Regions from separate parts of the Pseudoalteromonas sp. BDTF-M6 genome, predicted to be linked through region 2. Evidence: predicted binding sites of a transcription regulator. Region 2 holds the regulator's gene; the other holds the start of a gene.

Region 1 (15,967 bases), on a different contig from region 2:
TAAAGCTCAATGTTGAGAGCAATAACGACCCGCTGCGCGCCATGGACTGGGTTGATTTATTCGCTCTGGCCGTAAATGAAGAAAACGCCGCCGGCGGCCGCGTGGTGACGGCGCCGACCAATGGTGCGGCCGGTATTTTGCCTGCGGTACTGATGTACTACCACACCTTTATCAAGGAAGTGGATAAGGAAATTGCCACCCGTTACCTGCTAACCGCGGCGGCTATCGGCATCTTGTACAAGAAGAACGCTTCTATCTCTGGCGCCGAAGTTGGCTGTCAGGGTGAAGTGGGCGTGGCCTGCTCCATGGCCGCCGGTGCACTCACCGAAATCATGGGCGGCAACGCAACTCAGGTTGAGAATGCCGCGGAAATCGGTATGGAACACAACCTGGGCCTAACCTGCGATCCGGTTGGTGGTCTGGTGCAAGTACCCTGCATCGAGCGTAACGCCATGGGCGCGGTAAAAGCCATTAATGCCTCTCGCCTGGCCATGCGTGGCAGCGGCGAACAAAAGGTCTCACTGGATAAGGTGATTAAAACCATGTGGGATACGGGCAACGATATGAAAACCAAATACAAGGAAACCGCCCGCGGCGGCCTAGCGGTTAATATTATCGAGTGTTAATTCGGCTTCGAGTTACAAATAAAAAAGGCGACCCAGGTCGCCTTTTTTATTGCGTCATTAAAGCGCCAAAGATAGCGCGAGCGCTTAGCGTATGGGCAGTTCAATATTGGCAAACATGGCATCCACATCATCCTGGTTGCGCAATAAGCAGGCCTTTTCAACCCTGTCCTTAGTCAGGTGCGGAGCAAAACGCTCTATAAAGTCGTACATATAACCGCGCAAGAAGGTGCCCTTTCTAAAGCCAATCTTAGTGGTGCTGGCTTCAAATAGGTGACTGGCGTCGATACAGACCAGATCTGTGTCGCTCACCTGATCTATGGCCATAGAAGCCACCACACCGACTCCTAATCCTAAACGCACATAGGTCTTAATCACATCTGCATCGGTAGCGGTAAAGACTATATGAGGTTCGTGACCCTGGGCGTTAAAGGCCTTATCCAACTCGGAGCGACCGGTAAAACCAAATACATAGGTGATCAGAGGATACTGAGCCACATCGGCGATGGTAAGGTTATGGGCCTTTTTTGCCAAGGGGTGATCTTTGGCTACCACAATACTGCGATTCCAGTGATAGCAAGGCAACATCACCAAATCCGAATACAGGTGCAGCGCCTCGGTAGCAATGGCGAAGTCGGCATCACCGCGAGCGGCGGCATCGGAGATTTGCTGTGGTGTGCCTTGATGCATATGCAGGGACACCGCCGGATACTTGTTCATAAAGCCTTGGATCACACCGGGTAAGGCGTAACGGGCTTGAGTATGGGTAGTAGCAATGTTGAGCTTGCCCTGATCCGGCAAGGTATGCTCGTTGGCCACGGCTTTAATGCCCTCGACCTTGGAAAGAATTTCTCGAGCAATGTTGATGATGTCGTTACCGGCGCTGGTAACATGAGTCAAATGCTTACCACTGCGGCCAAATATCTGCACACCGAGCTCGTCTTCAAGCATGCGTACTTGCTTAGAAATCCCCGGCTGAGAGGTATAGAGGCTCTCTGCGGTGGCGGACACATTGAGGTTGTGATTAAGCACCTCAACTATGTACTTTAGCTGCTGTAATTTCATGATATTTACTTTCTTTTATTATTTTACTTAAAAAACAAACACAAGCAGCGGCCACTAGGGACAGCGCTCAAAGCGCCGCTAGGCGTATGCACAAAACCAGGTCGCCAAAACGACAAGTCGATAAACGCCAAAAATGAGCCAACTATTGCGGAGGGTTAGGCTAGCATATTTAATTGGTGCTCGGTACTGTTGATTTAGCTCCACCCCCTAGAGGTCTTACCATTGCGCTCAATTAGGGTGTTAAACGGGGCAAGGTTATTTATTGAATTTAACCTGAATTACTACCGCGTCCCCGGTTCTTTAGGTAACATGGGTCCACAACAAAGAATAATAACCACTAAGAGAGCCTGTGCATGATTGCCTCTATCATAATCATGTTGATTGTTGCGCTAATCGTTATTGCGGTGTGGGTCAGCGCCGTACAGCAACATAGAGAAAAACAAGAAGCCTTGCGACGCCAGGAGTTGAGCAAGCAAAAGAAAATCATCGAAGACACCGAAGAGGCTTTGGTTAACAGTGTAAATATTCCCCTCTCCAACAGTTTGCTGACCATTTTGTATCGCCGTATCTACAATGCCCTGGCGGTCATGGTGGAAATGTCGCCCCAGTCAAAAGAATTAAAAACCCGCCTTCATGATGCCAAACAGCGCCTTATCAATGGCAGCGACGATAAGGTTAATAATGGCGACACCTTTGTCTTACCCGAGCATGATAAACAACTGATCAGCCTTATTCAGGGGATTAAAAAGTTGCGCAGTATTCTGCGCTCGGAGCACAGTAAGGGTAAAATAGACACGCCCACCTTCACCAAAGAAGACAAGCTGTTTGAGCACCTGCAACTGAAGATTAATATTGAAAGCCTGATCAAACGCGGTAACGCCGCTCGTCATGCCAATATGGTGGGCTCGGCGCGTCAGTATTTCGAAAAGGCTTACGCCACCATTTGCGCCCTGAGCTACAAGGATGACTATGTCAACGCCAAGAAACAACAGCTGGAGCAACTGCTCAATGAGATCAGTACACATCTAAAGGCATCCAATGCCTCGGCACGGAAAAAGCGCGAAGAGCAGGAAAAAGACGACTTAGACGTGTTATTTGCACCTAAGAAAAAGTGGTGATGGCATTAGCCAAGACGAGCTAGTCTAAATAAATGGCACTTTTTCTATAGCAAAATCACCCTTATTGTTGCTGCGAAGTGATAACGGGTGGGGAAAATTGCACGCGCTCAAAATAAAGTTCACCATCAAAGTCTGAGCTCGCTTTAGGAAATAAATACACCCCCTCCCCCTGGAGGTATTGCGCCGCTAATTCGCTTTTAGTTTGAATTTCCTTAACGCCGCAATCAAAGGTTTTTACCGGGTGGGCAAAACAGGCCCAATAGCTTCCTTTGTTGGCCACCATGTTTACGCTGGTCACCCGATGTACATCACTTAGCTGGTTCGCCAGGCTTGGGATATCGCCAACATACACAAAGTTTTTTTTGGCATGCACTCTGCCGGTCACAATAAAGGTGGTGTCCGCTTTATTTGCTTTAAGATAAGCACTGACGTTATTGACCATGATGTTTTCACGCTCTAAGCCCTGTTGCGAGGGCCGCTGTGAACCATCCCGTTTTCTATCGTAGCCGTAAACCTCTACAACGGCGCCGTTATCACGGGCCACTTTGACACTTTCCAGAAAGTCCACAATGGCCTGACTACTTCGCCCATCCTGCACTTTTCGATGCCAAAATGGATGCCGCACAAGCGCATCTTGCGCTGACTCTCCTTTGAGATACAGCTCAATGAGTGGATTTAAGTCCGCCGGTAGCTCTAATAATACGGCCGTGGATTCGGCGGGTCTTTGTTCACTCTTGATGAGCTTGGTTAGAAAGAGAAGCACTTCCTGGGTGCCATGTGTCTCGCCAATGATCAGGGGCGAATGGTCTTTTATCTTATTCAGAGGCACATAGATTAATTGCGAAGAAGAAGCCGGAGGCAAGGCCGCATCAGCGGTAGGCCCCTCTTTGGCGTGAATGCTGCTAGTAACAAACGCACACAAGAATACTATCAAATAATTCATAACTAACTTGGCTAATCCCTTAGGCTATTGAGAATATGCAAGGTACAACCAATGGGTTATTCGACGCAAGCAGCTGATATACAAACAAAGCTGCTTCAACGCGATTTGCCGCAGGTCCACCGGAACGACTAATCGCATCTCCTGCTCACATCCAAATAATATCCATTTCGTTCAACGATTTTTGATACCATGATTAAGATAATGGTGAGTAGCAACATAATGTAGGAAGTCGATTGAACATCAATCAGGGGTTTGTTTTAACCCGACAAGCAAGAGACAGAGGTAACAAAACCATTATCGAACTCTGGGTATCAACCCCTCAAGGGCCGGTGCAGCTGGATATTGAGGGTGAGCGTCCAACGTTTTTCATCGAAGTCAGCAGTGCCGAGAAAGCCAGGGCCTTGTTCATTAGCCAAGGGCTTAAATTTGAACTCAAGCCTCTGCCACTCAAGACTTTCCAAGATTACAAGATAGCAGCCTGTTACTTCGCTACGCTTGCAGATGCCAATACGGCAATCAAGCTACTAGAACAAAATGACGTTGTCGCTTACGAAAGTGATATTCGCCTCGCTGACCGCTATTTGATGGAGCGTTTCATTAAAGGCAGTATCGAGTTTACCGGGCATCAAGTCGCACGTCGTAATCACTACTATATGTCTGCGGCTAAATGTCGCCCTGGGCAATTCAAGCCAAGTTTGTGTGTAGTCTCACTCGATATTGAATGCTCGGAAAAAGGCGTGCTGTATTCTATCAGCCTTGATTGCGAGCGAGATAGCCGTGTGATTATGATTGGCCAACCAACCCCCGCGGAAACACCAATTCAATGGGTTGCCGATGAAAAAGCCCTCCTGCTTGCGCTCAATCAGTGGTTTCAACAATTCGATCCTGATGTCATCATAGGCTGGAATATTATCGATTTCGATTTCCGCTTATTGGATACGCGCGCTCAGTGGAATAACATTTCCCTCGCTATTGGTCGTAATAAGCGCAGTGCATTCTTTCGCTCGAACAACAACCAACAAGGCTTTATTTCCATTCCAGGGCGAGTCGTGATTGATGGCATTGATATGCTCAAAACAGCGACCTACCAATTCCGCTCTTGGTCGCTTGAGTCTGTCTCACAAGAGCTGTTAGGTGAAGGTAAGATCATTCACAACGTTCACGACCGAATGGAAGAAATCAATCACATGTTCCGCTCGGATAAGCCCTCTTTGGCTAAGTACAACTTGCAAGACTGCGTTTTGGTTAATCGAATCTTCGCTAAAACCCATCTACTCGATTTTGCCATTGAACGCTCATGCCTAACCGGGCTTGAGCTAGACCGCGTCGGTGGTTCTGTTGCGGCTTTCACTAACCTTTACCTGCCCCAGTTACACCGTGCAGGTTATGTGGCACCCAACCTGCACTCTGAAAACTGGATAGCCTCCCCTGGTGGCTATGTAATGGACTCCCTCCCTGGCCTCTATGATTCGGTCCTTGTCCTTGACTACAAGAGCCTTTATCCGGCGATCATTCGCTCATTTCTGATAGACCCGCTTGGGCTTATAGAAGGACTGCGCTTGCCAACGGGTAATACACCGGGTAGTGCTATCGAAGGGTTCCGAGGTGGACAATTCCATCGAGAAAAACACTTCTTACCGAAAATGGTTGAGGATATTTGGCAAGCACGCGATCTAGCTAAGAAAAACAATGAGCCCGCCTTTTCTCAAGCCCTAAAAATCATTATGAACTCCTTCTATGGGGTACTGGGGTCTTCTGGCTGTCGTTTCTTCGACACCCGTTTGGCTTCGAGTATCACGATGCGTGGACATGAAATCATGAAAACCACTAAACAACTGATAGAGGAACAAGGTTTTCAAGTCATCTATGGTGATACCGATTCTACTTTTGTGTCACTTAATAGTACTTATTCAGAGCAACAAGCCGATGAAATTGGCAAGAAGCTCGTTAAGGAAATAAATGCGTGGTGGAAGCATGAACTAAAACAAGGTTTCGGGATCGACTCTTTCTTGGAGCTGGAATACGAAACCCACTACCGCAAATTTTTGATGCCGACCATTCGTGGTTCAGAGACAGGGTCAAAGAAACGCTATGCAGGACTGGTGGTCAAAGACAGCGAGGAGAAAATCGTATTTAAAGGTCTTGAAAGTGCGCGGTCCGACTGGACCCCACTCGCTCAAGAATTTCAGCAAAAACTTTATATGATGGTATTTCGCGGCCAGGACCCATCTGGGTATGTGAGAAACATGGTTGAACGCACTCAAGCGGGTGAGTTTGATGACATGCTGACCTATCAAAAGCGATTGCGTCGACGACTCCACGAATACGAAAAAAATATTCCCCCTCAAGTTCGAGCTGCGCGTATAGCCGATGAGAAAAACGCCAGTCTGGGACGACCGCAGCAGTACCAAAACCGTGGCCGCATAGAGTATTTAATTACGGTCAAAGGCCCAGAGCCTAAAGAGTACTTGGAAAGTGCGATTGACTACCAGCATTACATTGAAAAGCAACTAAAGCCGGTTGCTGACGCCATCTTACCTTTTGTGGGATACGACTTTAAGCAACTCAGCGAGCCTCAGTTAGGACTGTTTTAAGAGAACCGCTTTGTAGCTCTGTCTTCCTATATTATTTGGCTAATACAATGATATGCCGTGTTTCTTAGTTGAGAGGTTGATTGACTTTATTAACTGCCTGTTTGTTTCGCGCAGCTCAGTCACTTGGTGGTATAAAGCCAGGTTTTGTGACTTCATGCCGCCAGTTAAGCACCTATCTTTCTGTGAGTTCTATTAAACTAGCACAGCGAGCGCAACATCAATAAGCAAGGGACAGCACCGGAGATACAAAAAAGCCGCTTAACAGCGGCTTTCTGAATTAGGATAAGAAGATAAACTTCAGCACAAACAGGCTACTGAGTATCCACACACTGATACTTACCTCGTTGGCCTTATGGCAGACCACCTTGACCGCAGTGTAGGCGATAAAGCCAAGGGCAATACCGTGAGCAATCGAGAAGGTCAGCGGCGTCATCAGTAACACCACGGCGACCGGAATGGCGTCTGTCATATCGTCCCAGTCAACCAGCTTCAGGTTTTGCAGCATCAAAATGGAAACATACAAAATTGCTCCAGCGGTGGCATAGGCAGGCACCATGGCTGCCAAGGGCGCGAAGAACATCATCAATAAGAAACACACACCGACCACAACGGCGGTTAAACCCGTGCGTCCGCCGACGGAAACACCGGCCACCGACTCAATATAAGATGTGGTGGTTGATGTACCCAGCATGGATCCTGCAATAGTAGCACTACTGTCGGCGCTCAGCGCTCGACCCAGGCGTGGCATGCGACCTTCATCATCGGCTAAACCCGCTTTTTGCGTTACCGCAACTAAAGTGCCTGAGGTATCAAATAAATCAACGAACAAAAATGCAAAGACCACGCTGAGCATTGACAGCTCCAAGGCGCCGGCAAAATCCAGTTGCATAAAGGTCGGCATAATTGACGGTGGTGCGGAAACAATGCCCTGATATTCGACCAATTCAAGGCCTAGGGCTACAAGGGTAACCAACATAATGCTGATCAAGACACCACTTTTGATATCGCGATACAGCAGCGCGGCAATGATAAAAAAGCTCAAAATAGCCAACAGCGGACCGCTGCTGGTGATATCGCCCATCTGCACCAAGGTCGCCGGGCTGGCAACGACAATGCCGGCATTTTTTAAGGCGATCAAGGCTAAAAATGCACCGATACCCGTGGCGATGGCTCTTTTAAGCACCAGGGGAATGGCGTTAATAATCCATTCCCGCACCTTAAACAGGCTCAGCAGTAAAAAGATGCTGCCTGACATAAAGACCGCACCCAGAGCCGCTTGCCAGGTATAGCCCATGCCTAATACCACACCATAAGTGAAAAAGGCGTTCAACCCCATTCCCGGTGCCAAGGCCAGCGGATAATTGGCCCAAAAACCCATAATAAAACAGCCGATGGCCGCAGCAATACAGGTAGCAACAAAGGCTGCGCCTTGATCCATACCCGCTTCCGCCAGCATCGCTGGGTTAACAAAAACAATGTACACCATGGTGATAAAGGTAGTGATACCGGCAATCACCTCACGTTTCACAGAGCTTCCATGCGCTTTGATCTTAAAAACACTCTCTAGCATTGGTCTTTTTCGAGCTAACAAACAAGCCGGCAATGCTAGCACAAATACGGACAAATGACCGCATAAATAGCGGCTTTCACTCATATTTCCATGCAAAATTTTAATGCCAACAAAAAGGCGCAGTTTAAAAAAGAGGCAAAAAAAGCTTGCACCCAACAACTGTATAAACTACTGTATATTAACACTGTATAAAACACTGTATATCGTTCACTTTACCCCCAGCGAGGCAATTATGTTACATACAGCAACGGTTCGACGCGTAAAAAGCTATCAGCAAGACAACCCCACGGCCATCAACCTGGTGCACACAGACGATGAGATCTCGGCATCGTTTGAGTTGCTAAAAATCATTCACCGCTACAACAGCAGTAATGGTTGGACCCTGCTGGTTGCACCGGATCATATCCCCAGCCGCGACTTGCTAGATTCTTGCTCTATCGACACCAGCAAGCTGTTAGTGATCCGCCGTAAACACATTGTTGATTGCGAATATATGCTCAATTGCGCACTGCAAAATGGCCGTTTTGCCGCCATTGTTACCTGGACGGATATTGTTACCTTGGCACAACTCGACACCATGCAACTCAATACCCATCAGGCCAAGGCACAATTATATTGTTTTGCCTCCGACACCTATGATGAGCAGGCGACGCTGCCCCAAGCCATGCAAATTTGCTAATACTAATTCTGTTAACTATGTGCTCCGGTAGAGCGCCGTAAGCATGATATTTAGCCCGCTAGAACGATTAGCTATTTAAGTGAATTGGTATAAAATGCTGCTTTTGCCTTTGTGAGTGCATGTATGTGTTATTGTGGGTCTGAAAAGCAGTATGCCGATTGTTGTGGTCGGTATATCGATGGGGGGTTACACGCTGGCGATCCCCTCACCCTGATGAAATCGCGCTACAGCGCTTTTTGTACCCAAGCCACAGAGTATCTGGTCGCCACTTGCTCGGCATCTGCACTGCAGAACAATCAGGCCGACGAGGTAGCCGAATTTGCCAAAGCAGCTAAATTTATTAAGCTTGAGATAGTCGACACCAATCTCAACACTTACCCCGGCGAAGTGGAATTTAAAGCCTTCTATCTATTTGCCAATACCCTGTGCTGTATTCATGAGCGCTCAACCTTTATTGAGCAAAACGGTCAGTGGCTTTATGACTCGGGCACCCTGATGCCGACGCCGGAGCACAAACTCAGCCGCAACGACGCTTGCCCCTGTGACAGTGGTAAAAAATATAAAAAGTGCTGTGGAAGCTAGAATAAAAAACGCCCGTGCAAGTATTGCCTGGGCGTTGATAAGAGCACTTATTCTCTCGGGCCGACCGGCACCATGATATGCGCATAGGGGGTTCCTTTCCACATAACATAGGGGCCACCTGCATAAGGGTCTGTGGGCAAACTATCCAGTAAGGCATTGTCCGGCATAATAATCATTAAATGCGGACCTTCAACAATCCATTGATTATCTTCCGTCTCCCCTTCGGCGTACGGGTCGGTATTACTGGCGCCACCGTCACCGGCCAACATATAGGAAATCCCTACCGCCTTGGCTTGAAATGGTTTTTTATTGGTCCAGGCATCGGCCCACTCCATCCAAGGCCCGTCCATACACATGGGGGCGGTACCGCTTAGGCTCGGCGGTGTGGGGAAACAGGTGTAATTACTGGTGCCTTCTTGCAACACATTTTGTTGCCAGTCCATCACCGTGACCTTATCTCTTAACGTCGGCGGCGCGGCGCTCAGGGCATCCTCTAGTAGGGCCTGTGTATCTTCATTAGCAGTGGCTGAGCCGGCCACTGCGGCCAGTGAAGCACTCAGCACTAGAGCGGTTGTTTTGTTCATAACACTATCCTCAGGTGAGTTTTACTACCTTAAATACTGCCTTAAAGAGTATAGACGCCCTGGGCCCTGTGCCCAGTATTTATGGCCTATGCCGTGGTGTTATGCGCTGGCAAACAGCTTTTGTGCTTTTATCTCGCTAAGTTGGTCGTAGAATGCGGCGGCATCCATTTGTGCTTCACTAAGCGACATGCTCTGCTGACCGTGCTTTGCTTGCACGTTGGGCGCACAATTGGTGATAACGGGCAAGGGTATATGGGTGGCATCATCACGTATGGCAAGGGGGGTGGGCGCCAAGCAGTCCTGTAGACGCAGGCTGGTTAAGGAACTCAACGCCAGGGTTTGGCGCTGCCCCTGAGTTAAAACAACATCATAATGAGGGGGCGCGCAGGGCCTGTGCTTTGCTGCCCCAAGCTCACGACGCAACTGCTGCTCGCCAACAACGGGAGATTGATTGCGAGTCTTAGGCAGTTGAAACTGAGCAAAATCCAGGGCGTCATAAGAGAGCGAAGCCAACAGCAAGGCAAAGTCATTACGACGTCTTTGCGTAAGACTGCTATTAAGTGCTGTTCCTAATTGTGCCTCATTGATGAGCACCGACTCGATTTGCATAAACTTTCGACAAGCTGATTTATATCTATGCTGTTATCGGCAAAATTTAGTATTTCTTTAGTTTTTTTCTTTACTTGAATGCTCAGTTTGCTATTATCGCCGCCGTTGCTTAGGAGGGGTTCCCGAGCGGCCAAAGGGATCAGACTGTAAATCTGACGGCATTGCCTTCGCTGGTTCGAATCCAGCCCCCTCCACCACTTTTATAAAGTTTCATAAGCACGCATCCATTTTTAGTGGAGGGGTTCCCGAGCGGCCAAAGGGATCAGACTGTAAATCTGACGGCACTGCCTTCGCTGGTTCGAATCCAGCTCCCTCCACCACTTCTTTCTTACTTGTTTCCAGTAAATAAAACCCAGCTCATCGGTAACCTGCTATAACGCATCGAACCATGGCATGGCTTGGTATTAAAATTCCAATTCTAAACTCGCTCCTTGCTCTCGCAGCCACGCCTTAGCTTTGTGTGTATGCTCGTAATGCTGATTAACCAGGTGCCAAAACATTGGACCATGATCCATATGACAAATGTGCGCCAGTTCATGTACCACAACATAATCAATCACCCAGTGTGGCGCTCCCGCCAGCAGTGTATTAAAGGTCAATCTTTGCCGACGATCACAGCTGCCCCAACGGCGTTTATAGACACGTACCTTTACACCCTGTGCCTGTACGCCCAAACGCGGCTGCCAATAGTCCAAGCGAGACTCAATAAAGCGCCCTAGCTTATCGGCCATAAAAGCCAATAACAGCTCCTTGGCTTTTTCCTGTTGGTGTTGAACCCGAGTGCCCAGGCTCACCTCAATGCGGTTATCGAACTGTCTAACCGAGCTGTTCCTGGCGCTTTTAAGCGCCAGGGGCACAGGCTGACCGAATAAGCTTAGGGCGCCATCCACAAGGGGGCGACTTTTAAAGCTTCGCAGCGCTCCCTGGCGCACTAGCTGTTTGGCAATCCAATCCCGTTTACTGGCGACAAACTCGGCAATAAAACGCTCACAGGTGCCCGTTGGCGCCTTGACCTGCAGTTGCTGCGCTTTGATGATAATGGCCACAGTGGAGCGCTTCGCACTGTAAGTAATTTGATAGTCCATCGGCACATCGGCTGCCACTTGTTGATGCACAATAACGCCTTATTTCGTTGCTTGGGTAGTTCGATTAGGTGAATGGGCTAAGCCTGAGTCGCCTTAGGCTTTGCCTTAGGTTAAAGCAGTTTCTGCACGGCCTCGTATTCAAAGCAGGTGATCTCGTGCATATTGGCACTGGGATCGCGAAAATAAAGGGAGTGAGAAACCTGATGATCCGCCAAGGTAGTCTTAACGCCCTGCTCTTCAAGATGACGAACCCAGTGAACAAAGGCCAGAGCATCGGCGGCAAAGGCAATGCCATTGCTGCTGCGGTTGCCCATAAACAATGCCAGGCAAATCGTTTTAGCCTGATCTTGCAACATCAATGGACCATCGTCCTGATGGTGATACCAAAACTCCAGCTCGGGCACAATTTCAAAGCCCATCACAGTGCGATAGAAGGCTAACGCCTGCTCCATGTCTTTTACCTGTAGGTGACAATGGTGCACTCCTCGCAACAGCGGCGCCTTAGTCATAGCTCATTCCTATCTCTTTCCCCAGCTGACGTAGAAAGTCCTGCATATACGCGGTACGCTGCTGCGCTTCAACGCGCGCGCTGTGGGTATTCATAGTCTTGGCCAAGCCAAGTAACTTTACGAAAAAATGATCTAAGGTGTACTTGCCGTCATCGGCCTCACGCGCTTGGCAAAACGGGTCGCTCGGATGATACAGGCCACGACAAATAGCGCCGCCCACCTTCATGCAACGGCTTATACCTACCGCGCCTAGGGCATCCATGCGATCGGCATCTTGAACGATTTGTGCTTCCAAGGTCACCGGGGTGATATTGGCACTAAAACTGTGAGCCACAATGGCATGATGAATGCCTTCTAAATATTGTTGTTCATAGCCGATGCTGTGCAAAAACGTGAGCGCCTTATCGGCGGCAAGCAAAGACGCCTTGGCACGATCCGGATGGTTTTTTGCCACCGCCACACAGTCATGCAGCCAGGCCGCCGGCAACACCACTGCCATGTCTGCCTGCTCTTGCACACACAGGTGTTTGGCCACCTGCACCACGCGCTCAATATGGGTAATATCATGGGCCGAATCGGCACTGCCGCATTCAAGGATAAAGTCTCGGCATTGTAGTTCTAATTGCTGCATCGCTTCGCTCAGCAGTGGGGCCTGATAATTCACAGTTTCTCGCTCTATGCTTGGCTGGGTTTACGCTTAACTATACGCTTACTAGGCACCTAATAAAATCAGCGCCAGGGTCATTGTAACCGACAATAAAGGACTGATACCAATTCTGTTAAGTGTGTGATCAGAGATAGCGCTGGATAAATGATGTGATAACAAGGCGGATTTTTTCTTATGTAGTTATTCTACATAGAAAAATTCCAACAAAGTTAGCATGATATTTAGCCCGCTATAATGATTAGCTACTTAAGTGAATTGGTATGATAGCCAATTGGCAAAATTAATTTGAGTATCGGCCCTCGACTACCTAGAATAGCGCCTCAATTTACTATCAGGAGCTGCTATGGCCGGCGCAATTTATCTTCAACCTGGGCGCGAAAAATCACTTAAGCGCAAACACCCTTGGATTTTTTCCAAGGCCGTAAAGAAAGTGAAAGGCAATCTAGCCCTTGGCGATACAGTTACTGTCTACGACAGCCAAGGCAAATTCCTCGCCACCGCAGCGTACAGCCCTGAGTCGCAGATCCGCGCCCGTGTTTGGAGCTTTGACGAGCGCGAACAAATCGATGTGGATTTTTTCCATCAGCGCCTACTGCGTGCACTCGACGCACGTCAACATACCATAGCCGAAGGCGGTCTAACCGGTTTTCGTTTGTGTGCGGCCGAGTCCGACGGACTGCCCGGTATTACCATAGACAAGTTCGCCAATTACCTGGTGTGTCAGCTTCTCAGTGCCGGCGCCGAGCGCCATAAAGGCGATCTTGTTGCCGCCTTGCAGCGCATCTTCCCTGATTGTGCCATTTACGAGCGCTCAGATGTGGATGTGCGCAAAAAAGAAGGCCTGGCTCCGACCACGGGTCCTTTAGTAGGCGACGCTCCAACGACCCCGGTACTGATTGAAGAAAACGGCCTCACCTGTGAAGTGGATATCATAGGTGGCCATAAAACCGGCTTTTACCTGGATCAACGTGACAGCCGCGCCGCACTTGAGCGCTTTGTCAAAGACAAGGAAGTACTGAACTGCTTCTGCTACACAGGCACCTTTGGTCTGTATGCCCTGCGTGGCGGCTGTAAGGAAGTCACCAATGTCGATGTATCACAAAATGCCCTGGATATAGCAAAACGCAACGTCGAGCATAATAAGCTGGATATGACTAAAGCGCATTTTGTAAAGCAGGACGTATTTAAGCTGCTACGTGAGTATCGTGAGCAAGGTCGTACCTTTGACACTATCGTCATGGATCCGCCAAAGTTTGCCGACTCCAAGGCACAGCTAACCGGCGCCTGTCGTGGCTATAAGGACATCAATATGCTGGCAATGCAATTGCTGAAGCCCGGCGGCACCTTGTTAACCTTCTCGTGCTCGGGCTTGATGGAGCAGAATTTATTCCAAAAAGTGGTGGCCGATGCGGCGCTGGACGCGCACCGTGATCTCTTGATTGTCGAACGTCTCAATCAGGCCGCCGATCACCCTATTTCAGGCCCCTACCCGGAAGGCTTTTACCTTAAAGGCCTGGTGTGTAAGGTTTACTAATCCTAGTCACCTCTGAGTGAGTGCAGCCCTGCACTCACTTAATTAATTTCCAACATTTGCACGCCGACACTGTATTGACCATCGTCCTCGCGGGTACAGCGTACCACTCGAGTGAGGGCATTTAAGGGAGCCACGCTGGCGGTGGCGGATTGAATACGGACCTTGATGGTTGCGCCGGGGTCGACGGCGGTATCGAGAAATAATTGCATGCCGGAAGCGCTCAAATCGTGGCAAATAGCCGTTCGGCTAAACACCTCGTGGCCTTGATTGACTTCAACGGTGGCGTGGGCGTCCACCAACATGCGCCGGAAGTTGCGTTGCTCTTGATGATAAAGCATAAGGATCTCCTCAAGCTGCTTTAAATCAGTGTCTGCAAGCTCTCCATTAGCTCATTCAGCGCCAGAGGTTTAACAAAAAACGCATCACAACCAACCTCATAGGCGTGTTTTTTAGCTGCCTCAGACTCCAGTCCAGACACCATCAATATAGGGATGTCTTTGGTTTCTGGCGTGTTTTTCAATATGCGACAGGTATCGAAGCCGTCCAGCCCGGGCATGCACACATCCAGCATGATGGCATCGGGACGAAATATAAGCGCCTCTTTTAAGCATTGCTCACCTGACTTTGCGTATTTCAACTCAAACTGCTCACCTAATACATGAGTGTAGAAGGTAAAGTTAAAATACTCATCATCAACGACCAGTAGCCTAGCTTTATCTTGTGTACGCAACGCTATCTCACTCCTTGTCTATGCGCTCTCATAATTGTAATTATAACTCACCTTAGGCCAAGCTCACAGCCGCTTAGCCATTGCTAAGGTATTCATTTATAACATTAAGGACGCGTTTGGCTGACACCGGATAAGGCGTGCCCAGGGTTTGCGCAAATAAAGAGACGCGCAGCTCCTGCTGCATCCAAAATATTTCTTTTAACGCCTCGGGTTGCGGCTCCCCTTTAGGGTGCTTGGCCAGGCATTTTTTATAGGCCTCGGCGACCTTATCCAGCTCCAAGGTACACAAACGGTCACGATTCGGATCCACTGGGAGTTTTTCCAAACGGCGCTCAATGGCCTGCATATAACGGCTTAGATCGGCCATTTTATCGGCACCATGGTGGCTGACAAAGCCTTTAAAAATCAAACTTTCAAGCTGCGCTTTGATGTCGCCATGGGCGGTGATCATGCTGAGATCCACCTTGCCGCGCATACGCTTATGAATGGCATGGGCGCGACTGAGTACCTGCTCCACCTGCAAGGCGATGGCCACTACAGTGTCGCCAAGTTCACCGCGGATGTGTTCTTTTGCGCCATTGAATTGCTCGGCGTCTCGAATATCGCCAAAGTCCGCCAAGAGCTTATCGACGGCGGCGGCAATACAGTCATCAATCAGTAACTGCACCTTGCCAAAGGGATTAAAGTACAGACCCAGCTTGGCCTTATTCGGCAGGTTTTGCTGCAGGTATTTTATCGGCGAAGGAATATTCAGCAGTACCATACGGCGCAAACCCTGTTGATGGGCCACTTGCGCCTTGGTTGGCGAGTCGAACAACTCGATGGCGGTACTGTCTTTTTTATCCACCAGGGCAACATAGGCTTTAACCTCATACTGCCCCTGTTTCTTCACGTACGACTCGGGCAGCGCGTCGAATTGCCACTCGGTTAAGCCCTGACGCTCTATACCCTCATCGGCCACCTGAGACAGGGTATCACTCACCTGATCTGCCAGCTTGGCTTTGAGGGCATCCAAATCATAACCACGGGCAACCAATTTGTTTTTATCGTCACGCACCTCAAAGGCCATGCGTAA
Region 2 (14,542 bases):
AGCCACCGCCAGGAGCAAAATCACACCGGCGCCAATCAGCATAGAAGTTGTCAGTTCGTTCATTGCTTACAGGTTACTCAGCTCATCCCACTCATCGTCATTGAGCAGTTTATTCAAATCGACCAAGATCAATAACTCACCATCGCGATTAGAGACTCCTTGAATAAACTTGGCGCTTTCATCTGTGCCGATATTCGGCGCACTGTCGATATCCGAGCTGCGCAGATAGACCACTTCCGCCACCGAGTCGACCAAAATGCCGATCACCTGCTTTTCCGCCTCAATAATCACGATACGTGATTGCTCGGTAACCTCGGCATCCACCAGGCCAAAGCGGGCACGGGTATCAATCACGGTAACCACATTGCCGCGCAGATTAATGATCCCAAGCACATAATTGGGCGCACCAGGCACAGGAGCAATGTCGGTATAACGCAGCACTTCTTGCACCTGCATTACGTTAATACCATAGGTTTCTTCCTGCAGACGGAAGGTCACCCATTGCAACACCTCATCACTACTGTCGACATCATGTGCTGAGACTTGTCTCTGTTCGCTCATACTTGGCTCCATTTAAAATTGGCCGTCACAGTAACGGCCAAACTGGCATATATAGTTGATACTTTTATTGCGCCTGACTATCGAGTCCCTGCTCTAGCAGCAGCTGTAAGTTTTCGACATCGATTAAAGCACACATTTTTTCTTTTATAACGCCGGCCAACCAGGGTCTTTTACCATGACTTTGCCGCCATTTTACGTCTTCGCTTTTTAGCGTGACGTTGTTGATAAGGGTTTCAGCGCTCAGTCCCCACTGGGATTCTCCGAGCATAATCACGTACTTGTAGTTTAATGCCTGTTGTAATTGTTTGTCATATTTTTCTGGCATCACCCAACGGGCGGTATCAACCACATTAATTTTCTCATCCCGGTTTAACATCACCCCGCTAAACCACTCGGGCTTACCGAACAATTGATTCAGCTCGGTGCGCTGATGAATGCCGCCGAGGGATTTTAGCGGTACCGCCAGGGTTAAACCGGCCACCTCGAAAAACAAGGCCTGAAACTCGCCCTGCATATATTGCTCGCGCGCCGCCTGCGGGGCTCGTAATGGCGTTTCCTCGGCGTTATTTTCCTGCGGCTTTAGTAAGGGGTTTGCCGCTGGCTCGCTCAAAGGTTCGGATGAAGTCGCGAGTGCAAGCTCCGCCGAAGGCACTGGCGAAGCTTCGGGCACGGGTGACACCGCTTTGGCCTGGGTTGGTTCGGCAACCGGCATAGGCGTCACTTCCTGTACCTGCTCCTGTTGGGTCACCTGCGGCGCCGGTGGCTCTTGAAGCTGTGGGCGCGGCTGCGACCTGAGCTCCACCTGCGCCAATAATTGCGCCACGGCACTCATGGCCAGCTCTTCTTGCGCCATTGGCGACAAGGGGTTATGAGGTTTGGCCTTGGCGACTTGCTTGGCTATTTTCGGCTGCGGCTCTCGAGGCGTTTGCTGTGGTTCCTCAAAGGAGTCTTCCTGCAGCAGGGCATCGAGGTATTGGCGCATAACCTGATCGTTCGTTCCGCTCATTTGCGCCCTTCCCGCTGTTGTAGGTAGTCAAGCAAATGGCGGTAGGCCTGCACCCCACGAGCCTTGCTGAAATGCTTACTGGGCACCTGCTGTGCCAAGCTGGCATCGCGGAATTTAGTGTCTATGGGGATCACCCCGGGCCAGACATTGTCGCCATAGCTGGCCTGCAACTGTTTATAGGCCACCAAAGACGCCTTGGTGCGCTTATCAAACATGGTTGCCACCACAGTATATTTGTAGGCTATGCCGGGGGCATCGCCACTCCCCTTAGGGGCGGCGCTCATTTGCATCAGCTCCATGGTGCGCATCATGCGTTCCAGGCCCTTAAGGGCCAAAAATTCGGTTTGCACCGGCACTAAAACATGCTCGCTGGCGGCCAAGGCATTGACCATCAACACCCCAAGCACGGGAGGGCAATCTAAAATGGCATAATCATAGTCATCCGTTATCTTCGCCAGCACCTTTTTAAGGATCAGCCCCATGCCGCTTTGCGTGCCCATGCTTCTGTCCAAGGTGGCAATGGCCATGGTGGCCGGCAGGATATCGATATTATCGACCCCGGATGGACACAAGGCCTGCAGGATTTCTTCTCTTTGCATTTCCTTGCCGCGGGAAAATACATCATAAGCGCTGATTTCGATGCGCTCAGAGTCAATGCCAAAGTAATAGGTCAAAGACGCGTGCGGATCGGTGTCGATAAGCAAGACGCGCTTACCCTGCTCCGCCAGCAATCCGGCCAAGGCCACCGAGGTAGTGGTTTTCCCAACGCCGCCTTTTTGGTTCGCCACAGTCCAAACTTTCATTGCTCGTTATCCTCGCTGCGCGTGGTAATGCGAATGCCGCCATGGGGAAGCTGTATAATTTTAATGCTGTTATCTTGTCCCGGCCTATGAATTTCCTGCTCTGTCTGCTTGCCTTGAGGCTGAGCTGTTAGTGATGCTTCAGGTGAAGCCTGTGGCACAGCCTGTGGCACAGCCTTTGGCTCCGGCAGGGCGTACTTGGAGATGGCAATCACCACCTTACGATTTTTTGCCCGTCCTTGTGCAGTGCCGTTATCGGCAAAGGGGCTGTATTGGCCATAGCCTTCAAGGGCCATACGCTCGGGGACTATCTGCTCCTGCTGCAACTGCTTGACCACCGCCGCGGCACGGGCCGCCGACAGCTGCCAGTTGGAGCTGAATAATTCGTTATTAATACTCTGGTCGTCGGTGTAGCCACGAATACGCAGGTAATTACGCTGTGGCGCTAACACCTGGGCAATACGGGCGATCACCGCTTCGGCTTGGTGAGTCACGGTGGCACTGGCGCTGGCAAAGACCATGGCGGAATTCATTTCTATGGTAAGCCAGTCCTGATCGAGCTGTAACTGTGCATCGCCCTGGCGTATCTCTTTAAGCAAGGTGTTGGTGAGCTCATCGACCAGGCGCTCCAATGGCTCGCCCAACTGCTGCTGCGGCAGCTGAGTCACATCACCGTGCTCGGGTAACAGGTGGTGGCTGGCCTGACGCTCCCTTTGCAGGCTTTGACCATACAAGAGGGCCTCATTGGCCGGCAGGGGTTGGGTCAGTAACCCCTCGGCGGCGGCGCCGGTGTCATCACTGGCGGGGGCCTGAGTCGCCTTGGTGAAGATCTGCTCCAAGGATTGCGAAAACACCTTGAACTGCTCGTCTTTATGATTGATGGCTATGGCGTACAGCACCACAAACAAGGCAAACATAATGGTCATATAGTCGGCGTAAGACACCAACCACCTATGGGTATGTTGTGATGCTTTTGCTTGAGCTCGACGGTGGCGCAGACGCATAGGGCTAGTATCCTGAACTCACATGACGCTCGGCAATATAGGCCTCTAGCTTTAGCTCAATATTGGCCGGCGTTTCACCCGTGTGCATGGCCACTATGCCCTCAGCGATAAGCTCGTGATAAAGCATCTTTTCTTCAATCACCTGCTTAAGCTTATTGGCAACCGGCAGTAACAGCAGGTTAGCCAGGCCGACACCGTAAATGGTGGCCAAAAACGCGGTGGCGACACCGGCTCCGAGCTGCTGTGGTTCGGTGATATAAGCCATGGCCTGAATTAAGCCCAACACGGCGCCCAAGATGCCTATGGTCGGGGCATAACCGCCCATGGCCTCGTACACCCTGGCGGCATCAAGCAAGCGCTCGCGCTCCAAGGTCAGTTCGATATCCAGGGTATCGCGCAAACGCTGTTCCTGGGTGCCGTCGATAAGCAAGCTTAGGCCCTTGGCCGCGTAGGGGTCTTGTGTTGCCAGGGCATATTCTTCCAAAGCCAAATAGCCTTTTTGTCTGGCCGTACTGGTCCATTCCTTGACCTGCTCAATACCCGCTTCCATATCGTAACGGGGCGGCGTAAAGACCCATTTAAAAATTTCCAGTGCCTTTTTAAATATGGGGAGCTGGGACTGCAACATGACCGCACCGAGCGTGCCACCGACCACGATAAGCAGCGCCGGCAGATTGATAAGGGCACTGACCACACCGCCCTCCAGGCTGTAACCCAGGGTGATGGCCCCAAGGGCAACAATAAGACCGAGTAGGGAGAGCTTATCCATTGCCCACCTCCTTGATTAAATGGCTGGCAACGTCCTCGAGCGCCAACTGATGATCATGCAAACCGGCACTGACAATGGCCTGCGGCATGCCATAGACCACGCAGGACTCTTCATCCTGAGCCCATACCCTGGCGCCGTATTGCTTTAACATGCGCGCCCCTTCACGACCGTCGGCGCCCATCCCGGTCAGCACTATGGCCAGCACATCGCCGCCAAATTGCTTGGCGCTGCTGGCAAAGGTGACATCGACGCTGGGTTTATAGGTGATTCTCGGGTTGTCATCGGCAAACACCTTGAGTCTGGGTGAGGTGGCGCGAGGGTCAAACATCATTTGCTGACCACCGGGGGCCAGGTAGGCGGTGCCGGGTTTTAACATGTCGCCCTGCTCAGCCTCTTTCACCTCTATGTTACAAAGGTTGTTTAAACGCTGAGCAAAAGCCGGCGTAAAGGCTGAGGGCATATGCTGTACCAGTAAAATAGGCAGCGAAAAATTTCGGGGTAACTGGGTTAAAATACTCTGCAGTGCGACCGGACCGCCGGTTGAGGTGCCGATCACCACCAGGCGATAGTTTTTGCCCGTCGCCCGATAGCTAGTGGGACGAGGATGCGGGCTCAAACCTGGTTCGTTTTGCACCTTGGGCTGAGCCGTTACTGCCGGCGCAGGCGCCGACCCCGAGCGTGCACCGCTGCGCAGCGCTGTGGTAGCCGTCGAAGTTGCTGTTGCAGTTGCACTCGCAGATGCAGTCGTTGCCAAGGGGGGACGACGCCAGCGCATTAAGCGACGACGCCCCAGTTCTTTCACCTTACGCTGCAATACAGCCACGGCTTCATCGTTATTGCGGGCGATGTCCTCGAATTTTTTTGGTAAAAAGTCGAGCGCTCCCGCATCGAGGGCATCCAGGGTGGCACTGGCCCCTTCGCGCGTCAGAGAGGAGAACATCAGGATAGGCGTGGGGGTCTTCGCCATGATCTGTTTAACCGCCGAGATCCCATCAAGCACCGGCATTTCCACATCCATGGTGATCACATCCGGACGCAAGGCCGCGGCTTTGGTTACCGCATCGGCCCCATTGACGGCGGTGTCTATGACCTCGATATCGCTATCGGCAGCAAGAATTTCGCTGACACGGCGGCGAAAAAAACTCGAATCATCAACAATCAGAACTTTTACAGGCATGGGCCACTCACCTAGTTTACGCTGGACCGGCCAGCATAGTGTTTTAACATGCTCGGCACGTCGAGGATAAGGGCAATGCCGCCATCTGAGGTAATGGTCGCACCAGCCATACCTGGTGTCCCCTGCAATAAGGCATCCAGAGGCTTAATAACCACCTCTTCCTGACCAATCAGAGAGTCGACCACAAAACCCACCTGCTGGGTACCAATTTGCACTATCACCACATGGCCCTTTGCCTTGCGCTGCGAGCTGTCGGCTCCCTTAACCAGCCAGTGCTCCAAGTAGAACAAGGGCAAGGCCTTATCACGAACGATAATGGTCAACTGGCCATCAACCACATTGGTCTTGGTTAAATCGAGGTGGAAGATTTCGTTGACCGCCGCAAGCGGCAGGGCAAAGGTTTGCTCGCCCACCACCACCATCAGGGTCGGTAATATCGCCAGGGTCAGGGGCACTTTGATGTCTAAGCGGGTACCCACACCCAGTTGCGATTCGATATTAATGGTGCCGTTAAGCTGGCTGATCTTGGTTTTCACCACATCCATGCCAACGCCACGGCCGGAAATATCGGAGATTTGTTCCTTGGTTGAAAAACCCGGCGCAAAAATCAGGTTATAGGCCTCATTATCGCTTAAACGGGCGGCCTGATCGGCGTCCAGTACGCCCTTGTTGATGGCGATATTTTTCAGCTTTTCAGCGTCCATTCCGGCGCCATCATCTTGAATACTTAAGAGAATATGGTCCCCTTCCTGGGAGGCCGAAAGCTTCACCAAGCCGGTACGGGGCTTACCCGCTTGCTCGCGCACAGCGGGCATTTCGATACCGTGGTCGACGGAGTTGCGTACCAGGTGCACCAAGGGATCGGCCAGGGCTTCGACCAGGTTTTTATCGAGATCCGTATCTTCGCCTTCCAATATCAGGGAGATATCTTTTTGCAGACTGCGAGCTAGGTCTCGTACCACCCGAGGGAAACGACCAAACACCTTTTTAATTGGCTGCATGCGGGTGGCCATCACCGCCCCTTGCAGATCGGCGGTCACCACATCCAGGTTGGAAATGGCTTTACCCATGTCTTCGCTATTGCTGCTATTGGCCAGGGTCAGCAGGCGGTTACGTACCAGCACCAGCTCGCCAACCATGTTCATAATCTGATCCAAGCGCTTGGTATCGACGCGCACCGTGGTTTCGGCGGCGGGCGCCGCGGCTTTAGCCGCCGGCTTGCTGACCGGCTTGCTGACCGGCTTCTCGGCGGGCTTACCGACGGGCTGACCATTTGCATTGCCAATAACCTGGCCTGTTGGCTGACCTGCAGGCTGGCCAACGGGTTGACTGGTGGGCTGAACTTGTGGTTTTTGTACCGCCGCACTGCTATCGCTGGCCGGTTGGCTTGGCGTTACTGAAACTGCGGACGCGGCCTGGCTTGTGGCGGCTGGCGGGCTTGGTATCGCCGTAGGGCCATTGCCTTTGCCATGAAGCTCATCGAGTAAGGCGTCAAATTCGTCCTCACTGATTTCCTCATCGTCGTCGGCGCTGGCCACTGCAGCCGTCTCTTCTGCGACTTTTTTATCGGCTGATGCTGTTACAGATGTGGTCGCAGATGCGGTTGCTGAGCCGGAGCCTAATACACCAAAACTGCCGGGGCCGTGCAATTCGTCAAGTAAGGCATCGAATTCATCATCGGTAATATCTTCATCGCCCTCGGGGGCTCCCTCGGTGACCCCCCCGGAGAACCCTGAAAGATTGCTATCTGTGCTGGCTTCCTCGGTCATTGAGGTCTCGGCCCCCGGGCCTTTACCTACTCCATGTAACTCATCAAGTAAGGCATCAAATTCGTCTTCACTGATTTCATCAATAGCCGAGTTGGACTCATCATTAAAGGCTATCGGGGTATCCTCGATAGCCATAGATTCAGCCACTGACACTGCCGTGGTCTCCACGACAGGAACAACAACGGGTGCAGATGTAGCAAGGGCTTCACCGGGTGCTTCCGGCTCACTTAATTGATGTAAAATAGCTAACAGTTCGGGGTCGGCGGGCTCGGGTTGAGCACGCAGCTGAATTTGCGCGAACATCTCGTTAATGGTGTCCAGCGCTTGCAAGATCACATCCATCAACTCGGCTGTAACGCGACGTTGCCCCTGACGCAGAATATCAAAGACGTTTTCGGCACCATGGCAGGCATCAACCAACTCATTCATGGCCAGGAAGCCGGCACCGCCTTTCACTGTGTGGAAACCACGGAAGATGGCGTTAAGTAGATCCTTATCTTCGGGATTATTTTCCAGCTCCACCAATTGCTCAGACAGCTGTTCTAATATTTCACCCGCTTCGACGAGAAAGTCCTGCAAAATATCTTCATCTACTTCAAAGCTCATGCAACCGCACTCCTGTTAGAATCCCAGGCTCGACAACAAGTCGTCGACCTCGTCCTGGCTTGATACCACATCATCACGAGATTCTTTATCAATAATGGGCCCTTCAGGGCCTTCGCCGTTGACCTTAATGGCCACTTGTTCTTTTTCTAATAGCTCGCCTTCTTCAGCACCGAAGACGGTCAGCAGGTGGATCAAGCTGTCTTCCACTTCACGAACCAGTTCGATAACCCGGCGGATCACCTGACCGGTCAAGTCCTGGTAGTCTTGCGCCAACAACACATTGTTAAGCAAAGCGTGCAGCTCCAAGGTACTGCTCTGCGAGCGCCCCATAAAGCCGTCAAGCTGATGGCACAGCTGCTTAAACTCGCCCAACTGCAAGTCTCGGCGCATCAGCTTATCCCAGCTGGGTTTGATCTGATGCAGGTCGGTGGACAAGCGCTCGGCAATGGGCAGGCTGGCTTCCACCGCATCCATGGTTTTATTGGCCGCCTGCTCGGTCATTTCCATAACATAATTTAGACGCTGTTTGGCGTCTGGAATGGCTTCGTTGGTCAAGTCTGAAAGGCGGGTATCCAGCTGAAAATTTTTCAGTGATTCATGCAGTTGGCGCGTGAGTTTTCCCACCTCGGCAAACAGCTCGGATTGCTCCTTCGAGGCCGCATCCAAGATCAATTGGTCGGCTTTTTCCTGTTCGCCCTGTTCCAAGAACGCGACAAGCTGCTTGGCCTGCTCCAGGGTAATATGAGGTGCAGCGGGCGCTGACATAAACCTCTCCTTCTTTTTTAACCTAAGCGTTCAAACACTTTTTCCAGCTTGGTTTTCAAGGTCGCGGCGGTAAACGGCTTAACAATGTAACCATTCACACCGGCCTGGGCGGCGGCAATAATTTGCTCTTTCTTGGCTTCGGCGGTCACCATTAATACGGGTAGGTGCTTGAGTCGCTCGTCGGCGCGAATGGCGCGCAACAGGTCAATACCTTGCATGCCCGGCATATTCCAATCGGTGACCACAAAATCGAAGTCCTGATTTTGCAGCATAGGGAGCGCCGTGCTGCCATCGTCTGCCTCTTGCACATTGGTGAAGCCTAAATCACGCAATAGATTTTTAATGATTCTTCTCATAGTGGAAAAGTCATCAACCACGAGAATTTTCATGTTCTTATCCAAAGTATCCTCCAGTGAGGTCTAAACCCGCTTTACTTACTACTAATTGATCCAGTCGCTGATCTTGGCTCTAAGCTTGATCATCGCCTGGCTATGTATTTGGCTCACACGCGACTCGCTAACCTCGAGTATGTGCCCTATTTCTTTTAAGTTCATTTCATCGTTGTAGTACAACGACAGTACCAAGGCGTCGCGCTCGGGCAACGACTTGATCGCCGCAACCAAAGCGGCATTAAATCGTTCGTTATGCATGCTGGCAAAGGGGCGGCTGAGCTGTTCTTGTTCATGCTCACCGCCACCGCCGATAACGTCTTCATCGACGCCCAGATCTTCGATGCCAATGACCTTGGCGCAATTAACATCGTTTAAAATCGTATGATATTCCTCGAGTGAAATATCCAGCTTTTGAGCGACTTCGGCATCTTTTGGCTCGCGTCCCAAGGCCCGTTCCAAATCGTGAATAGCCTGCGCTATGGCACGGCTATGGCGGTGCAATGAGCGTGGCGCCCAGTCACCACGACGAATTTCATCGAGCATGGCACCACGAATACGAATGCCGGCAAAGGTTTCAAAGCTGGCACCCTTGCTGCCATCGAAGTTTTTCGAGGCTTCGATAAGCCCTATCATTCCCGATTGAATGAGATCGTCCAATTGCACGCTGGCGGGCAAACGCGCCAAAAGATGGCAGGCGATACGCTTAACTAATGCAGCATGGCGCTCCACCAAAGAACTTAACTGCTGTTGCTGTTGATACCCTGCGACCCTATTCATAGCCGTCCTAAACCGTTAGCCGCCTACGAGCTTTTCAATAAAGAATTCTAAGTGTCCCGAAGGATGGTTTGGCAACGGCCATTGCCAGGCCTTGTTGGCCAGGCTCTTCAACGACACCGAGGCCGGAGAGTTAGGGAATAAATCAACCACGGCTTTTTGGCGGCGCGTGGCTTTACGCATGTTTTCGTCATAGGGCACGGTGGCAACCAGTTCCAGTGAGACATCGAGGAAGCGATCGGTGACCTTGGACAGCTTGGCGAACAGATCTTGACCCTCGCGCAGGCTGCGTACCATATTAGCAACGATTTTAAATTTGTAGACACCATGCTCGCGGCTAAGCACCTTGATCAAGGCATAGGCATCGGTAATGGAGGTCGGCTCATCACAGACCACCACCACCACATCCTGCGAGGCGCGCGAAAAGCTTAGGACCATGTCGGAAATACCGGCCGCGGTATCGACAATCAGCACGTCATAATCGTTATCGAGCTCGCTAAAGGCACGGATCAGACCCGCATGCTCGGCGGGGCTTAGTTCCACCATGCTCTGGGCTCCCGAAGAAGCGGGAGCGATATGGATGCCGGCGGGACCTTCAACCAGGATGTCGCGCAGGTGACACTCACCATTGAGGACATGCGACAGGTTTTTTTCCACTCGCAAGCCAAGCATCACGTCGCAATTGGCCAGCCCCAGATCGGCATCAAGCACTAAAACCCGCTTTCCTTGTTGGCCCATAGCAATGGCCATATTCAGGGAAACATTGGTTTTACCCACACCGCCTTTGCCGCCGGTTACGGCGATTACTTTTACGCCTTGACTATTATTCTGATTCATTCTGCGAAGGCCGCTTGCCTGATCCAAGATGGTGTTAATCATACATTCCTACTGCTGGTGACGCTACCGTCTGACGCCCTGCTGGAGCCTGTGCTGCTTGCGCTTTTTGGCGTTTTATAAACAATTGCTCAGCCTTTCTCACCATTTTTTCCGAGTTTGCAACCCGGATATCTTCTGGCACGCGCTGACCGTTAGTAAGATACCCTATTGGCAGGCGATTTTGAATCGCTACACTAATAATCTCACCCAAACTTAGACTTTCATCAAGCTTAGTGAAAATACAGCCACTTAGGTCGACCTTTTGGAAGTGTTTTATGGCTTCTTGCAACACTTCGCGCTGGGCGGTGGCACTGAGTACCAGGTAGCTGCGGATCTCAACCGCGGCGCTGCGCATCAGGGTATTTAACTGCTCGCTTAAACGCAGATCGCGCTGGCTCATACCGGCGGTGTCAATTAACACCAGGCGCTTATTGCGTAACTGAAATAAGGTATCGGCCAATTCGCTGGCATCTTTAACTTGTTTTACCGGACAACCGATAATTCGCCCATAGGTCGCCAATTGCTCGAAGGCGCCGATACGGTAGGTATCCGTGGTGATCAAGGCCACCTGATCGGCACCGTATCTCTGCGCCCCCAGGGCCGCCAGTTTAGCCACCGTTGTGGTTTTACCAACACCTGTGGGTCCCACCAAGGCATAGACGCCGCCATGGCGTAAAATCTCGTTGCCCGTGGTGTGCATATGCTTATGCATCATTTCCATCACTCCCTGCCAGGCTTGCTGACGGGAAACGTCATCGGGCACATAACGCACCAACTGCTCGGCCACCTTGGCATCGATACCCATGCCTTGCAGACGCTCGATAAAACAGGCGCGGGTCGGGTCTCGACGGGCACGGTCTTGTGACAGCAAGCCCGATACCTGATGTTCCAGCAATTGGCGAATGGCATTCATTTCGTCACGCATGGCGGTGATTTCATCCTGCTCGGCCTTGGTGCTCGGAGCGAAGTCATCTAAGTCATCACCGTCCAGGTCATCACCCAGATGTTGGGCGGGCATTCTTGGTTCCGGACGCTGTGATGGCGCATGCGGTTGTTGCACCCGCGGTTGCACACGCGGTTGCATATCTGATTCTGCCGGGGCGTAGTGCGACGCTGGCTGCTGCACCTGCTGCTGCCCTGACTGCTGCCCTGACTGCTGCAAATCGATGCCGGATTGCGAAAACATATCCGCCAGGGCGGCATTTTTCGGTTGTGGATTTTGACGCTCTAACAAAGCCTGCAAGGAGTCGGCCACCGGCGTGTGTTCGCGCTCTTGTTGGCTATGGACGCGGGCACCGTGATTATATGGTTGCAGTACGCGCGGCTGCACCCGCGGCTGCACCCGTGGTTGTTCGGTTTGCTGAGTTTGAGTATTCGATGCGACAGCATTCGATACGACAGTATTCGATGCGACAGTATTCGGCTGGGCAGGCACCGCATTAGGACGCTCATGATCGATGGCGGCGACGATTTCAACACCATCGGCGAGCTTTTTATTCGACATGATCACCGCGTCGGCGCCAAGTTCATCCTTTACTTCTTTTAATGCGCTGCGCATGTCTTTAGCAAAAAAGCGTTTAATTTTCATAAGTTCACCCTTTAAGCAACGGCCTGGCCATTGGTTTATTGCTGTCCTACGGAGCTAACGATCTTAATTTGACGCTCATCGGGGACTTCCTGATAGGACATCACCCTAAGGCCTGGAATGGTGTATTTAACAAAGCGTGATAACACCGTTCGCAGCATTCCAGAGGTCAATAAGATGGAAGGTTCACCGGCCATTTCCTGGTTCTGGTGAGCTTCACTGAGCGACGCTTGTAGTCGCTCGGCAAGGCCTGGTTCGATACCGGCACCTTCATCTCCTGCGTTCTGAAGTGACTTATGCAACATCTGTTCCAACTCAGGCGCCAATGTTATGACAGGAATTTCCGGGCTTGCGCCCACCGCGTCTTGTACTATTAATCGACGTAACGAAATACGCACCGCCGCGGTTAAAACATCCGGGTCCTGGCTGCGTGGGCCATACTCCACCAGGGTCTGAACTATGGTGCGCATATCGCGAATAGCGACCCCTTCGTTAAGCAGGTTTTGCAACACCTTCACCACGGTCGTCAGCGGCAAGACCTCGGGCACCAGGCCCTCTACCAGGCGGGGGTGACTCTTGGCCAGCATGTCGAGCAGGCTCTGTACTTCTTCATGACCCAGCAGCAGTGCGGCATTGTTAGTAAGTAACTGGCTGATATGGGTGGCGACCACGGTGGCAGCATCCACCACCGTGTAACCCAGGGATTGGGCTTCGTCTTTTTGTTCCGGCTTAATCCACACAGCATCCAGGCCAAAGGCCGGATCCTTGGTGGCTATGCCATTGACCGGGCCAAAAACCTGACCTGGGTTAATGGCCAGCTCAGAGCCATTGCTCAGTTCACCGTCACCGCTGGATACGCCCATCAGGGTAATGCGATAGGCATTGGGGTCGAGCTCCAGGTTATCGCGGATATGCACCGGCGGCACCAAAAAGCCAAATTCTTGCGACAGCTTTTTACGCACCCCTTTAATGCGGCTCAACAGCTCACCACCTTGGGCCTGATCCACAAGGGGGATCAAGCGATAGCCCACTTCCAGGCCCACCACATCCACCTGCTGTACGTCATCCCAGCCCAACTCCTTGGGCTCGTCACGCGCCGCCACTTGGGTGCCCGCCCCCTGCGCCGCCAGCTGTTGCTCTTGCAACTCGGCCTCGCGCGCCTGTTTTTGTGATAAATACGCAATAAAACCTAGCAAGGCACCCAGACCTAAAAAGGCCAAATGGGGCATGCCCGGGACCAGACCCATGGTGACCAAGATACCGCAGGCGATCCACAGCGCCTTGTCGTTGCCCAACTGGCTTTTAACCTGCTCGCCCATGTTGTGCGACTCGTTTTGTCGGGTCACTACGATGGCGGTGCCGATTGACAGTAATAGCGAAGGTAATTGCGCTACCAGGCCATCCCCTATGGTAAGCAGGGTATAGACTTCCATGGCCTGACCAAAGCTGAGGTCATGCTGGATCATGCCGACAAACAAGCCGCCGACTATGTTGATGATCAAAATAACAATACCGGCGATGGCATCGCCTTTTACGAACTTACTGGCACCGTCCATGGAGCCGTAGAAATCCGCCTCGCGGGTCACCTCTTCACGGCGCTCACGGGCTTGCTCGGCGCTGATAAAGCCAGCATTTAAGTCCGCGTCTATGGCCATTTGCTTACCCGGCATGGCGTCCAGGGTAAAACGCGCTGACACCTCGGAGATGCGCCCGGCACCCTTGGTGATCACCACAAAGTTGATAATGATAAGAATTAAGAAGACCACCAGGCCGACCGCATAGTTACCACCGATCACCACGGAGCCAAAGGCTTCAATTACCTTACCGGCGGCGTCGCCGCCTTGGTGACCTTCGAGCAGCACCACTCGGGTACTGGCGACATTCAGGGCCAGGCGCATGATGGTGGCGACCAAAAGCACCGCCGGGAACATACCAAAGTCCAAGGGTTTTAAGGTGTAGACGGTCACCAGCAGCACAACCAGGGCCAAAGCGATATTAAAGGAGAAAAGAATATCGAGCAGAAACGGCGGCATGGGTAAGACCACCATGGCCAATGCGGCCAGCACTAATAAAGGCGTACCTACGCCCTTGGCATATTCTTTTTTATCGCGATTAAGCTGGGTTAAAACGGCCTTGAAATCCATAAATGCGCACAGCAATAAATTGACACTGGGGGCATTAAAGCAAGGAGCAGGCCAGCTTTAAAAGTTACGCTTTAGCGGGCCTAATACTGATAGTCATCTGGGATGGGGAGGTGTTCACTCAGCTTGGTCGGTCTGCGGCCACGGCCCTTTTGGAAGCGCTTCAACTGATAGACATAGGCCAGCACCTGGGCCACCGCGGTAAAGAGCTGTTCCGGCACCTGCTCGCCCACCTCTGTGGTGTGAAACAGCGCCCGGGTCAACACCGGCGACTCCACCAGGGGCACATCATTGCCCTGAGCGACCTTACGTATTTG

Evidence for each region. Region 2 encodes FliA, which starts transcription of late flagellar genes. Its sites were predicted from a motif close to CTAAAGNTNNNNNNNNNNNNGCCGATA; they were not measured.
Region 1: a site for FliA is predicted at 10,402-10,428, ahead of KD147_RS01605 (VC2046/SO_2500 family protein). Genes of this name have one in related genera too.

Annotation. Positions count from the first base shown of each region.
Region 1 is NZ_JAGXTQ010000001.1:345,340-361,306, reverse strand. It holds gene KD147_RS01650 (L-serine ammonia-lyase) at 1-626, shown strand, start outside; gene cysB (HTH-type transcriptional regulator CysB) at 711-1,688, opposite strand; gene KD147_RS01640 (hypothetical protein) at 2,042-2,806, shown strand; gene KD147_RS01635 (hypothetical protein) at 2,868-3,749, opposite strand; gene KD147_RS01630 (DNA polymerase II) at 3,983-6,343, shown strand; gene KD147_RS01625 (NCS2 family permease) at 6,621-7,913, opposite strand; gene KD147_RS01620 (hypothetical protein) at 8,146-8,592, shown strand; gene KD147_RS01615 (YchJ family protein) at 8,716-9,174, shown strand; gene KD147_RS01610 (hypothetical protein) at 9,222-9,758, opposite strand; gene KD147_RS01605 (VC2046/SO_2500 family protein) at 9,858-10,367, opposite strand; tRNA gene KD147_RS01600 (tRNA-Tyr) at 10,480-10,564, shown strand; tRNA gene KD147_RS01595 (tRNA-Tyr) at 10,603-10,687, shown strand; gene KD147_RS01590 (M48 family metallopeptidase) at 10,772-11,482, opposite strand; gene KD147_RS01585 (VOC family protein) at 11,563-11,961, opposite strand; gene KD147_RS01580 (HD domain-containing protein) at 11,954-12,592, opposite strand; gene KD147_RS01575 (class I SAM-dependent methyltransferase) at 12,972-14,162, shown strand; gene KD147_RS01570 (PilZ domain-containing protein) at 14,201-14,500, opposite strand; gene KD147_RS01565 (response regulator) at 14,521-14,892, opposite strand; gene hrpA (ATP-dependent RNA helicase HrpA) at 14,966-15,967, opposite strand, start outside.
Region 2 is NZ_JAGXTQ010000006.1:50,152-64,693, reverse strand. It holds gene KD147_RS13905 (DUF2802 domain-containing protein) at 1-63, opposite strand, end outside; gene KD147_RS13900 (chemotaxis protein CheW) at 67-561, opposite strand; gene KD147_RS13895 (chemotaxis protein CheW) at 626-1,567, opposite strand; gene KD147_RS13890 (ParA family protein) at 1,564-2,370, opposite strand; gene KD147_RS13885 (OmpA family protein) at 2,367-3,371, opposite strand; gene KD147_RS13880 (flagellar motor protein) at 3,376-4,140, opposite strand; gene KD147_RS13875 (protein-glutamate methylesterase/protein-glutamine glutaminase) at 4,133-5,317, opposite strand; gene KD147_RS13870 (chemotaxis protein CheW) at 5,329-7,692, opposite strand; gene KD147_RS13865 (protein phosphatase CheZ) at 7,708-8,457, opposite strand; gene cheY (chemotaxis response regulator CheY) at 8,475-8,858, opposite strand; gene KD147_RS13855 (RNA polymerase sigma factor FliA) at 8,898-9,626, opposite strand; gene KD147_RS13850 (MinD/ParA family protein) at 9,642-10,502, opposite strand; gene flhF (flagellar biosynthesis GTPase FlhF) at 10,495-12,087, opposite strand; gene flhA (flagellar biosynthesis protein FlhA) at 12,123-14,228, opposite strand; gene flhB (flagellar biosynthesis protein FlhB) at 14,309-14,542, opposite strand, start outside.